Regions from separate parts of the Streptomyces sp. NBC_00704 genome, predicted to be linked through region 3. Evidence: riboswitches for the same ligand, from Rfam matches in the RefSeq annotation. Region 3 holds a riboswitch; each other region holds the start of a gene.

Region 1 (4,183 bases), 2.1 Mb from region 3:
GACACCAGCACCTGCCCTGGGTCGCCCTCGACACCGACGCCACCGAGGAGCGCGGCGAGGTCTACGGCTGCGCGCTGGCCTGGTCCGGCTCCTGGCGGATCGCCGTCGCCCAACTCCCCGACGCGCGCGTGCAGATCACCGGCGGGGCCGGATACGACGACTCGGGCCTGCTGCGCCTGGCCGCGGGTGAGGCCTTCACCACGCCCGTCTTCGCGGGCCTGTGGAGCGACGCCGGCTTCGGCGGGGCGAGCCGCGCCTGGCACGCCTACCAGCGCGCGCACGTCGTCCCGGACGCCGAGCAGGACCGGCCGGTGCTGTTCAACTCCTGGGAGGCGACCTACTTCGACATCTCCGAGGAGCAGCAGGCGGCCCTCGCGCGGCGGGCCGCGGCGATCGGCGTCGAGCTCTTCGTCGTCGACGACGGCTGGTTCGGGGCGCGCACCGGCGACCACGCCGGACTGGGCGACTGGCACGCCAACCCCGACCGCTTCCCTCACGGGCTCAAGCCCCTCGCGGACCAGGTGCACGACCTGGGCATGCGGTTCGGCATCTGGGTCGAGCCCGAGATGGTCAACCCGGACAGCGACCTCTACCGGGCGCACCCCGACTGGGTGCAGTTCCAACCGGGACGAAAGCGGACGGAGTTCCGCAATCAGCTCATGCTGAACCTCGCGCGCGAGGACGTCCAGGAGTACCTCTGGGAGCAGCTCCACGGGCTGCTCTCCAGCGCCCCGATCGACTACGTCAAGTGGGACTTCAACCGCTGCTTCACCGACGCCGGCTGGCCGGACGACGCCTACCCGCAGCGCCTGTGGGTCGACCACGTGCGGGCCCTGTACCGCCTGCTGGACCGGCTGCGGGAGGCCCACCCCGGCGTCGCCTTCGAGTCCTGTTCGGGCGGCGGCGGGCGCGTCGACCTCGGCATCATGAGCCGCACCGACCAGGTGTGGACCTCCGACAACACCGACCCGCTCGACCGGCTCGACATCCAGCACGGCTTCAGTCAGATCCATCCCGCGCGCGTCATGGCCGCATGGGTCACCGACAGCCCCAACGCCCAGCTCAACGGCCGGGTGAGTTCGCTGCGCTTCCGGTTCGTCAGCGCCATGGCGGGGGTCCTCGGCGTCGGCGGCGACCTCTCCGAGTGGAGCGAGGACGAACTCGCCGAGGCGCGTCGCTGGGTGGACCTCTACAAGGACATCCGGCCGCTCGTGCAGCAGGGCGACCTCTACCGGCTGCGCCCTCCGGCGGGCGGGCTGAGCGCCGTGCAGTACGTGCGCGGCGACGAGAGCGTCGTCCTCGCCTGGCTTCAGGCCCAGCGGTACGGCGAGCCCGTTCCCGCCCTGCGGCTGCGCGGACTCGACCCGACGGCGTCGTACGAATGCCGCGAAACGGGCGAAGTGCACCGGGGTGCGGTGCTGCTGCACCACGGACTCCGGGTCGGCCTGCGCGGTGACCTCGATGCGACGGTTATCCGACTGCGTCGCATCTGAGCTTTCTGTCCGAATTGAAGCCTTCGTTCCAACTCGCCGGGAAATAGGGGGGACTGGAGAACCGTCACGTGAGCAGCGTCATATCCGTGACCGTACGTCGCGCGTCATGTTCACGTAATTCGCGTGGTTCTCCTGTGCCTTGAGGGTGGGAGAGGCACGTGTTTCACGCAGGGTGACGGGGGATCCCCGGCGGGGATCAAGAGAAACGCGTGAACGGTGCAACCTTCGCTTGTCTCCGTGCGTCCGGGTCGCTTACGTTCCACCCCAATCCGGACGGACGCCGAATCCTGCCACCGCCCGGATCCCGCACACTCACCCGTGCATGGCAGGAGCGGGGGACCCACAGGCACAACCGCCTGTTCCGGTTCCCGGAACAGGCTAGGGGTCAAGTCGCGCCTCGGCGCGGCCGGGCATCTCCAGCCCGCACCCGACAGCTCACCTCGCAGGCGCCGGAGAGGAATTCGTCATGCCCGCGAAGGGTAAGCACCGCCGTCCCAAGGCCCAGCGTCTCACCCGCTCCATAGCCGTCGCCGGAACGGGCGGAGCCGCACTCGCCCTGCCGCTGATGGGCGCCTCCGGCGCTCACGCGGCCACCCCCGGGTCGGTCGCCCAGACGTCCGCGCAGTCCGTCACGCAGACGGCCCCGGAAAAGGCCGTCCAGGCCGTCCAGGCCGCCGGGACGACCCGCAAGACCGCCACCGCGAAGACGTACACCGTGCGGTCCGGCGACTACCTCTCGAAGATCGCGGACGAGCAGAACGTCAGCGGCGGCTGGCAGCGGCTCTACCGCGACAACCGCGCGGTCGTCGGCGACGACCCGTCGCTGATCCACCCCGGCCTCCGGCTGTCGATCGGCAAGAAGGCCGCCTCCGGCGCCCACCAGCCGTCCGGCTCGTCGTCCTCCCGGTCCGCGTCCCCCAAGTCGCCGTCCGCGTCGGGTTCGTCGAAGGCTTCGCAGTCCTCCGCGTCGAAGACGTCGGCCTCCTCCCCGAAGACGACCCAGGCCGCCGAGAGCAGCGCCGGCGGTTACGTCCTGCCGGTGTCCGGGGCCGCCATCGGCACCCCGTACCACCAGTCGGGCAGCATGTGGTCCAGCGGCTACCACACGGGTGCGGACTTCGTCGTCCCCACCGGCACCACCCTGAAGGCCGTGGGCGCGGGCACCGTCGTGTCCGCGGGCTGGGGCGGCGCGTACGGCAACCAGGTCGTCATCAGGCTCGCCGACGGCTACTACGCCCAGTACGCCCACCTCTCCCAGCTCTCGGTCTCGGCCGGCCAGACCGTGACCGCGGGCCAGCAGGTCGGCCTCTCCGGGGCGACCGGCAACGTCACCGGTCCGCACCTGCACTTCGAGATCCGCACCACGCCGGACTACGGCTCCGACGTGGACCCGATCGCCTACCTGCGCGCGCACGGCGTCTCCGTCGGCTGACCCCCCGGCCACCCCGCCTGACACGCAGCCGAAGGCCGGGCCCCCACCGATCGAAGGATCCGGGGCCCGGCCTTCGGGCTGTCCGCACGCCACCGGTCCCGCACCGCACGGAGCCGTCTGCGGACCAACGACGTCCCGGCGTGATCGCTTATTCCCTGATTGGCAAACTCTTTAGGAGTGGCTTATCTCACCGACCGTCAACCCCTGCCTACGGTCGCGTAAGTCACATTCGAAGGTGAATCATGAACTGCTGTGGCAGACGATTCGAAGAGTGACAACAGATCAGTGATCGGGTCGTACGTGGCGGTGGGGGACAGCTTCACCGAGGGCGTAGGCGACCCGGGCCCGGACGGGGCCTTCGTCGGCTGGGCGGACCGGTTCGCGGTCCTCCTCGCGGACCGGCGGCCCGAGGGCGACTTCGACTACACCAACCTCGCGGTCCGCGGGAAGCTGCTCGACCAGATCATGGAGGACCAGCTCCCCAGGGCCGTGGAACTCGCCCCGGACCTGGTCTCCTTCTGCGCGGGCGGCAACGACATCCTCCGTCCCGGCACCGACCCGGACGAGGTCGCCGAGCGCTTCGAGCGCGCGATCTCGGCCCTGAGCGCCGTCGCCGGCACCGTCATGGTGACCACCGGCTTCGACACCCGTGGCGTCCCCGTGCTCAAGCACCTGCGCGGCAAGATCGCCACGTACAACGGACATGTGCGCGCCGTCGCCGACCGCTACGGCTGTCCGGTGCTCGACCTGTGGTCCCTGAAGTCCGTGCAGGACCGCAGGGCCTGGGACGGCGACCGGCTGCACCTCTCCCCGGAGGGGCACACGCGCGTGGCGCTGCGCGCCGGCCAGGTCCTGGGCCTGGAGGTGCCGGCCGACCCGGAGCAGCCCTGGCCGGTGCTCCCGCCGCGCGGCACCCTCGAGGTGCGGCGCGACGACGTCCACTGGGCGCGCGAGTACCTCGTGCCGTGGATCGGCCGCCGGCTGCGCGGGGAGTCCTCCGGCGACCACGTGGTCGCCAAGGGCGCGCTGAAGCCGGACGACATCAGGATGCGGATCTCCGCCGTCGCCTGACGGGCGCGGGCGGAGGGGCCGGCCCCACCCGGCGGGCACGCGCCGAGCCGGTGCGGCCCGAGCGGGTGGGCCCGAACCGGTGTGGTCCGAGCGGGTGCGGCGGGCCGCCGGCCTCAGGCGGCCGGCCGCTCCACCAGTGAGGTGACCGGACGGGAGTGGCGTCCCCGCGCGCGGAGGGGCGGGTGCT
Region 2 (4,183 bases), 1.4 Mb from region 3:
CGCCACGATCATGGCGCGCGCCTTCTCCGAGGGCACCGACAAGCACTCCGCCGAGGAGTTCGCCGCCGAACTGGAGCGCTGCGGAGCCACTCTGGACGCGCACGCCGACCATCCCGGCGTCCGCCTCAGCCTCGAGGTGCCGGCCTCGCGGCTGGCCAAGGGCCTGGGCCTGCTCGCCGACGCGCTGCGCGCCCCCGCGTTCGCCGACAGCGAGGTGGAGCGTCTCGTCCGCAACCGCCTGGACGAGATCCCGCACGAGCTGGCCAACCCCGCCCGGCGCGCCGCCAAGGAGCTCTCCAAGGAGCTGTTCCCGGCCACCGCGCGCATGTCGCGCCCGCGCCAGGGCAGCGCGGAGACGGTCGAGAAGATCGACTCCGCCGCCGTGCGCGCCTTCTACGACCGGCACGTCCGCCCGGCGACGGCCACCGCCGTGATCGTGGGCGATCTGACCGGCGTCGGCCTGGCGGAGCTCCTGGGCGACACCCTGGGCGCCTGGACGGGCTCTACGGCCGAGCCGCGGCCGGTGCCGCCGGTGACCGCCGACGACAGGGGCAGGGTCGTCATCGTGGACCGCCCCGGCGCCGTCCAGACGCAGCTGCTGATCGGCCGGATCGGCGCGGACCGGCACGACCGCGTGTGGCCCGCCCAGGTGCTCGGCACGTACTGCCTCGGCGGCACGCTGACCTCCCGCCTGGACCGCGTCCTGCGCGAGGAGAAGGGCTACACGTACGGGGTCCGCGCCTTCGGGCAGGTCCTGCGCTCCGCGCCGGACGGCTCGGGCGCCGCGATGCTCGCCATCAGCGGCTCCGTGGACACCCCCAACACCGGTCCCGCGCTGGACGACCTGTGGAAGGTGCTGCGCACCCTGGCCGCCGAGGGCCTGACCGACGCGGAGCGGGACGTCGCCGTGCAGAACCTGGTCGGGGTGGCGCCGCTGAAGTTCGAGACCGCCGCGGCCGTGGCGGGCACGCTCGCCGACCAGGTGGAGCAGCACCTGCCCGACGACTTCCAGGCGACGCTGTACCGGCAGCTCGCCGCGACGGGCACGGTCGAGGCCACCGCGGCGGCCGTCAACGCCTTCCCGGTGGACCGGCTGGTGACGGTCCTGGTGGGCGACGCGGCGCAGATCCGGGAGCCGGTCGAGGCCCTCGGCATCGGTGAGGTGAAGGTCGTCTCCGCGGAGTAGCGCGGTGACGGCACGCGCGTGGGGCCCCGGTCGACGTGAGCGTCACCGGGGCCCTCGCGTGAGGGAATTGAGACCCTCATGTGCCCGAATTGGGGTGGAGTCGCCGGTCTGTGCTGTGGGATGCGCTACAAAACCCGTGATTCGTTTGAGGATTGAAACCCGCGCCGCTTAGCGTCATCCGGGCTGTTCGTCAGGCACCGCGCCGCATCCGTGGCACCGGACAGCCATCGCCGAGTCCCCGCATGGCGCGAGCCAGGGGAGCCGGGGACCCACTTGTGAAGTCCCTGGGGTGAATCGGACGCCCGCGCGAACGCGAGGGGGTCCGTAGGAGACCTTCCTGCTCCGAACCCGTCAGCTAACCCGGTAGGCGAGAGGGAAGGAAAGGACACCGCTGACTTCATGGCGTTCACCTGCGCCACCGGGAAGCATCGTCGGCCCAGCCGGATGCAGCGCACCACCGTCCGCGCGGCGGGCGTCGCGGCGCTCACCACCACCGGTGTGATGGCCACCGTCGCCTCGGCCCCGGCCTTCGCCGCCGAGCCCACCCCCGAGCAGACCGGGCTGATCCCCGTCGTCACCGCCGGCGAGTCCGTCGTCGAGCAGATCGACGACCAGGTCGCCGTCCAGAAGCGGGCCGCCTTCGAGGAGGCCGCCCGGCAGGCCGCCGCCAAGAAGGCCGTGGAGGAGCGCGAGGCACGCGTGCGTGCCGCCCGCGAGGCCGAGCGCAAGCGCCTGAACACCTTCGTGATGCCGATCGCCGGCTCCTACGTCTCCACCGGCTACCAGGCCAGCAGCTCGCTGTGGTCCTCCGGCAGCCACACGGGCATCGACTTCCACGCCGCCAACGGCACGACCGTGCACGCGGTCGGCTCCGGCACCGTGGTCGAGGCCGGCTGGGGCGGGGCCTACGGCAACCAGGTCGTCATCCGGATGCACGACGGGACGTACACCCAGTACGGTCACCTGTCGTCCATCGAGGTGTCGGTGGGGCAGCAGGTCACCCCGGGGCAGCGCATCGGTTTCTCCGGCGACACCGGCAACGTCACCGGCCCGCATCTGCACTTCGAGGCCCGCACCACCCCGGAGTACGGCTCCGACATGGACCCGGTCGCCTATCTCCGCAACCACGGCGTGAACGTCTGACACGACGCACGACGGCAGATCGTCGAGCCCCGGCCCTTCGGCCGGGGCTTTGCCGTTTCCCGGGGCGCTCCGTCCAAAAAATATTCATGGATTACGGCCCGCCGTCGGAAATTCCCGTCCGCTGCAATAGAGTCGATGAAAGCGCGCCGCTCGTCGGCGTTTCACGGGGATTAAGGCGGAGGTCCGTCATGCGTATTCCGGCGCACTCGGTGTGCACGGCCGTCCGGGACGACATCGTCGCGGGCGTCTACGAGCGCGGCAGCCGCCTCACCGAGGAACTCCTCGCCCGCCGCTACGGGGTCTCCCGCGTCCCCGTCCGCGAGGCGCTGCGCACGCTGGAGGCCGAGGGCTTCGTGGTCACGCGGCGGCACGCGGGCGCGTGCGTCGCGGAGCCGACCGAGCAGGAGGCCGGAGACCTGCTGGAGATGCGCATGCTGCTGGAGCCGCTCGGCGCCTGCCGGGCCGCGGAACGGCGCACCGAGGCCCATCTGAAGGTGCTGCGCGGACTCGTCCGGCTGGGCCAGGAGCGGGCCAGGAGGGGCAGCAGCGACGACCTGCGCTCCTTGGGCGGCTGGTTCCACGAGACGCTCGCCCAGTCCTGCGGCAGCCCCGCCCTGACGTCGATGCTCACCCAGCTGCGCCACAAGATCGCCTGGATGTACACGGTGGACGCCCCGGCCGATCCGGTGGAGTCCTGGGCGGAGCACGGCGCGATCGTGGACGCGGTGACGCGCGGGGACGGGGAGCGCGCGCGGGCGATCACGGCGCTGCACACCGAGCGGTCGACGCCGGCGCACCGACTGCGCTTTCCCGGCGGCCCGGGGCGCGCCGACCGTGTGAGGACCTCGCAACATCCCGTAAACACGTCGGGAATTCGGAATTAACGCGGAGGCCGTATACAAAGAGGGGGATAATTCTCGGGGGTTGTTCTTCCCTGCCCGTGAACGGAATTGTCGTCCGTGAACGGGAAATGCGAAGGGCCCGCCCGATGATTTCGGACGGGCCCTTCGCCGAAAAGGCGACGTGCTCAGACGGTCTCGGGGAGTTCCTCGAGGCCCTCGGCGACCAGCTTGGCCAGCCGGTCGAGGGCGGCGTCCGCGCCCTCGGCGTCGGAGGCGAGGACGATCTCCTCGCCGCCCTGGGCGCCCAGGCCGAGGACGGCCAGCATGGAGGCCGCGTTGACGGGGTTGCCGTCGGCCTTGGCGATCGTCACGGGGATGCCTGCGGCCGTGGCGGCCCGGACGAAGATGGAAGCGGGGCGGGCGTGGAGGCCCTCGGCCCAGCCGACGTTGACGCGGCGCTCAGCCATGTGATGCTGCCCTTCAGGTTCAGGTTGTCTAGACCAGTGTTCCATACGTGGCGCGTGTGAGGGAGAGCCAGGCTCGGCCTCACCCGCGGCGGTCGCCGGATCGCGGCCTCGATCCGCCGCCCGCCCCCACAGACTGCCTCGCGCCGTTGTCGTACGCGAGCCGTACTCTGGGGCCCATGCAGAGCGCGTCGGACCGGCCCGAGTACCCCGCCCACTGGGAGGCCGACGTGGTGCTGCGCGACGGCGGCACCGCACGCATCCGCCCCATCACCGCCGACGACGCCGAGCGCCTGGTCAGCTTCTACGAGCAGGTGTCGGACGAGTCGAAGTACTACCGCTTCTTCGCGCCCTACCCGCGGCTGTCCGCCAAGGACGTCCACCGCTTCACGCACCACGACTTCGTGGACCGGGTGGGGCTCGCGGCCACCGTGGGCGGCGAGTTCATCGCCACCGTGCGCTACGACCGCATCGGGCCGGACGGCATGGCCGCCACCTCGCCCGCCGACGAGGCCGAGGTCGCCTTCCTCGTGCAGGACGCCCACCAG
Region 3 (4,183 bases):
GTCTTGCCCGACTCGCGCGAGTCGGACGCGATGTCCAGGACGTCGTCCGCGAGCTGGAACGCGACGCCCAGCCGCTCGCCGTACTGCGTCAGGACGTCGACGACCGTCTCGTCGGCGCCCGACATCATCGCCCCGAACCGGCAGGCCACCGCCACCAGCGAGCCCGTCTTGCCGCCGAGGACGTCGAGGTAGTGATCGACCGGATCCCGGCCGTCCGTCGGACCGGCCGTCTCCAGGATCTGGCCGGTGACCAGCCGCTCGAACGCCTCCGCCTGCACCCGCACCGCCTCCGGGCCGAGGTCGGCCAGGATGTGGGAGGCGCGGGCGAAGAGGAAGTCGCCCGTGAGGACGGCGACGGAGTTCCCCCAGCGGGCGTTGGCGCTGGGCACCCCGCGCCGCACGGCGGCCTCGTCCATCACGTCGTCGTGGTACAGGGTGGCCAGGTGGGTCAGCTCCACCACCACGGCCGACGGCACGACACCCGGCGCGTGCTTGTCCCCGAACTGCGACGCGAGCACCACGAGCAGCGGCCGGAACCGCTTCCCGCCCGCCCGCACGAGGTGCTGTGCCGCCTCCGTGATGAAGGGGACCTCACTCTTGGTGGCCTCGAGCAAGCCTTCCTCGACAGCCGCCAATCCGGCCTGGACATCGGCTTCCAGAGCCTGGTCCCGCACGCTCAGCCCGAACGGCCCGACGACGGTCACGAGGGGTCTCCTGTCTGCTGGTGTCCACTGGCGATTACGCGGTTTGTCGATAGGTCGCTGCCACCACTCAAGTCAGCGTATCCGGTCACGTTTCGATCACCGATAGCCCCCACGTCCCCCGGGCTCGAATGGGCTCGCCCGGGAACCGTCTCCGTCGGGCGGGGCGGCACCGGATTCCACCCGCCGAGTTCCTGATCAGCTCGTACGGTCGGACACCCGCCGGAACACCCATCGGATTGCCCCGGCGCCGCGAATCATGCGGCCGCACGCGGCCACCCCCGGCCACAGACCCGCACAAGCCCGACCACAGACCCGCACACGCCGGACCACACACCCGAACACTCCGGGCCGCAGATCCGCACACACCGGACGCCGGACCCGCACAGGCCGGGTCGCAGATCCCCACCCGCGGACGTCGGACCCGCACCCGCCGGACGACGAACCCGCACACACCCGCCCCGCCGGACGCTCACGCAGGAGCACGGTCCCGCACGCGCGCGCAGGCCCCAGTGCGGGCTCACGCTCCTCACGCGGACCCACACTCCCGCACCTCCCGCCGGACCCGACCCGCACCGATCCACCCCACCCCACCCCGCCCGGCGTGACGACTGTCACGCGCCCCCCTCCGTGACCGTCGCCCACTCCCCGCCCCCGGCGGGACGGTGCCGCCTCCCCGAAAGGGCGGAGCGCCCTTCCGAGGAAGGGCGGAGCGGCTCCCCCCGAGGGACGGCGCGGCGCGACGTGGCGCGACATGGCGGACGACAACTCATCGACATTCGTTTGACGACGAGTTGGGGCTAATGCCCGTTTCGCCGCCCTTGTGGACCCAGGTGAGTTGGCTCACTCCCCGAGACCGGTCACCCCTCGCCCGTCCTTCACCGATTCTCCGCACGCCTCAAGCAAGTTGACCCTTTGCACCCACAAAGGATCAAGCACCCCATAGACCACAGACCAAGGTCAATAGGGGTGATCTGTGAATCCGGTACTTGTTCCGGACATGTGCTCTCGCATACGTTCCCGGCCTGTCGGGCGGACGCCTAATCCTGCCGCCGCCCATGACACCCATCGAGAACGCACGGCAGGAGCGGGGGAACCAGGTAAGTCGCCGCAACGGATGTTCCTGACGTCCCGGATGTTTTCCGGACGTTTCGGGCAGCCCGTCGTGGCTCGGGGTGAAGTCGCGACCGTCAGGACGCGACCGGGCAGCTCCCCGCCCGAACCCGACAGCTCACCTCGCAGGCGCTGGAGAGGAAAACCGTCATGCCCGCTGCTGCTCACCGCCGCACCCGCACCGCCCGCCTCGCCCGCAAGCTCGCCGTCGCCGGCACCGGAGTCGCCGTGCTGGCACTCCCGCTGATCGGCGCCACCACCGCCTCCGCCGCGACCCCGACCGTCGCGACCGCCACCAGCCTGGGGTACTCCAACAACCTCGACGGGTGGATCCGCGCCTCGCTGCACGTCATGTCGCAGCACGGCATCCCGGGGACGTACAACGGCATCTACCGCAACGTCATCCGCGAGTCGTCCGGCAACCCCTACGCCATCAACCTGTGGGACTCCAACGCGGCCGCGGGCATTCCCTCCAAGGGACTGCTCCAGGTCATCGACCCGACCTTCCGCGCCTACCACGTCGACGGCACGTCCTGGGACTCCTACGACCCGGTCGCGAACATCACCGCCGCCTGCAACTACGCGGCCGCCCGCTACGGCTCCATCGACAACGTCTTCAGCGCGTACTGACAGCCGGCCCCCGGCACTCGGCTCCCGGCACTCGGCCCCCGGCGCGTTCGCGCGTGACACATGACGCCTGACACCTGACGTCCGGCGCGTGAACAACGCATCGAGCGCCGGGCGCACCGCCCGTGCCGAGCGCGCGGGGCCCGGCTCAGGGAAACAGTCTTTCGAGGACGACGGCCACGCCGTCGTCCTCGTTCGACGTCGTGACCTCGTCGGCCATCGCCTTGAGTTCCGGGTGCGCGTTGGCCATCGCGACACCGCGCGCCGCCCAGTCGAACATCGGGATGTCGTTGGGCATGTCCCCGAAGGCGACGGTGTCCTCGGGCCGCAGCCCCAGGTGTTCGGCGGCCAGCGCCAGCCCGGTCGCCTTGGTGACCCCGCAGGGCTGGAGTTCCACCGTGCCCGGCCCCGACATGGTGACCGTGGCGAGCGAGCCGACCACCGAGCGGGCCGTCGCCGCCAACTCGTCGTCGGACAGGAACGGGTGGCGCAGCAGCACCTTGCTGATCGGCTCGCACCACAGGTCGTCGCGGCGGGCGACGCGCAGAGCGGGCAGCGTGGGGTGCGGCATCCGGTAGCCCGGCTCGATGAGCGTCAGCCCGTCGACGCCGTCCTGGTCGACGGCCGCGTACAGCTGCCCGACCTCCGCCTCGATCTTGCCGAGCGCCGTCTCGGCCAGCTCCCGGTCCAGGGTGACCGACCACAGCAGACGGTCCGCGCCGGCGTCGTACAGCTGCGCGCCCTGTCCGCACACCGCGAGCCCCCTGCTGTGCAGACGGTCGAGCAGCGGCCGCACGCGGGGCGCGGGACGTCCCGTCACCACCAGGTGGCGTGCACCGGCGGCCGCCACCCGCGCGAGCGCGTCGAGGGACCGGTCGGAGAAGGTGTCGTCGCCGCGGAGCAGCGTTCCGTCCAGGTCGGTGGCGATGAGGGAGTACGCGGTGCGCGCGGCATATGCGGTGGGTGCGGCCATGATCAGAGAATACGGACCCCGCACCGCCCTGGTTCGACGGGAACCGAACAGCGACCGGGTCCGGTCCGGTTCTGCCAACTCCCCTTCGGCGACTGACCGTCGGTGGTTGACGACCGGCTCGAAGAAGCGCCTTCCGGCACCCGCCCGGCCGGGGCGTCGCGTGGTCCGCCGCGCCCGCAGCGCCTCCCCCACCTCCCCCGCCACCGCCGGCGCGTCCGTCCGGGCCGCCTCGACGGGCCCGCCCCCGTGCCGCTTCCCCGAGGTCGGCCGTAACGTGTGGCCCGGCTCGGCGCACCCGCGGCATCCGCGCGGAATCGGCGGGCTCACCTGGCGAGCACCACAGAGCGCACGAACACGAAAGAGAGGCAGTACCCGATGCCCCCCTTCGACCTTGCCGAGGGCGATCCCTTCGGTCCGCACAACCTGCCGTACGGCGTCTTCTCGCTGCCGGGCTCCACCGAGCGGACCGTCGGCGTCCGCCTCGGCGACCACGTCCTCGACGCGGGTGCGGCGGCCCGCGCGCTCGGCTCGTCCCACGCCGCGCTGCTCGCGGCGCCGACCCTCAACCCGCTGATGGCGGCGGGCCGTCCGGTCTGGACGCAGGTGCGTCGCGAGCTGACGGAGTGGGTGACGAGCCCGGCGCACCGAGCCACCGTCGAACCGCTCTTCCGGCCCCTGTCCGCCGTGACACTGCACCTCCCCTTCCAGGTCGCCGACTACGTCGACTTCTACTCCTCCGAGCACCACGCCCGTAACGTCGGCGCGATCT

The links. Region 3 has a riboswitch for cyclic di-AMP ahead of OG802_RS20830 (transglycosylase SLT domain-containing protein). Riboswitches for the same ligand answer to the same signal wherever they lie in the genome.
Region 1: it holds a riboswitch for cyclic di-AMP, as region 3 does, so the genes downstream of both, OG802_RS29950 (M23 family metallopeptidase) here and OG802_RS20830 (transglycosylase SLT domain-containing protein) in region 3, are expected to answer to the same signal.
Region 2: it holds a riboswitch for cyclic di-AMP, as region 3 does, so the genes downstream of both, OG802_RS26770 (M23 family metallopeptidase) here and OG802_RS20830 (transglycosylase SLT domain-containing protein) in region 3, are expected to answer to the same signal.

What each region holds. Positions count from the first base shown of each region.
Region 1 covers NZ_CP109000.1:6,899,991-6,904,173, forward strand. The annotation lists gene OG802_RS29945 (alpha-galactosidase) at 1-1,493, shown strand, start outside; cyclic di-AMP (ydaO/yuaA leader) riboswitch at 1,778-1,955, shown strand; gene OG802_RS29950 (M23 family metallopeptidase) at 1,960-2,925, shown strand; gene OG802_RS29955 (SGNH/GDSL hydrolase family protein) at 3,211-3,996, shown strand.
Region 2 covers NZ_CP109000.1:6,152,814-6,156,996, forward strand. The annotation lists gene OG802_RS26765 (M16 family metallopeptidase) at 1-1,186, shown strand, start outside; cyclic di-AMP (ydaO/yuaA leader) riboswitch at 1,405-1,571, shown strand; gene OG802_RS26770 (M23 family metallopeptidase) at 1,586-2,329, shown strand; gene OG802_RS26775 (GntR family transcriptional regulator) at 2,518-3,213, shown strand; gene OG802_RS26780 (HPr family phosphocarrier protein) at 3,357-3,638, opposite strand; gene OG802_RS26785 (bifunctional acetate--CoA ligase family protein/GNAT family N-acetyltransferase) at 3,815-4,183, shown strand, end outside.
Region 3 covers NZ_CP109000.1:4,757,915-4,762,097, reverse strand. The annotation lists gene OG802_RS20835 (polyprenyl synthetase family protein) at 1-704, opposite strand, end outside; cyclic di-AMP (ydaO/yuaA leader) riboswitch at 1,745-1,961, shown strand; gene OG802_RS20830 (transglycosylase SLT domain-containing protein) at 1,965-2,444, shown strand; gene OG802_RS20825 (HAD family hydrolase) at 2,590-3,414, opposite strand; gene fahA (fumarylacetoacetase) at 3,790-4,183, shown strand, end outside.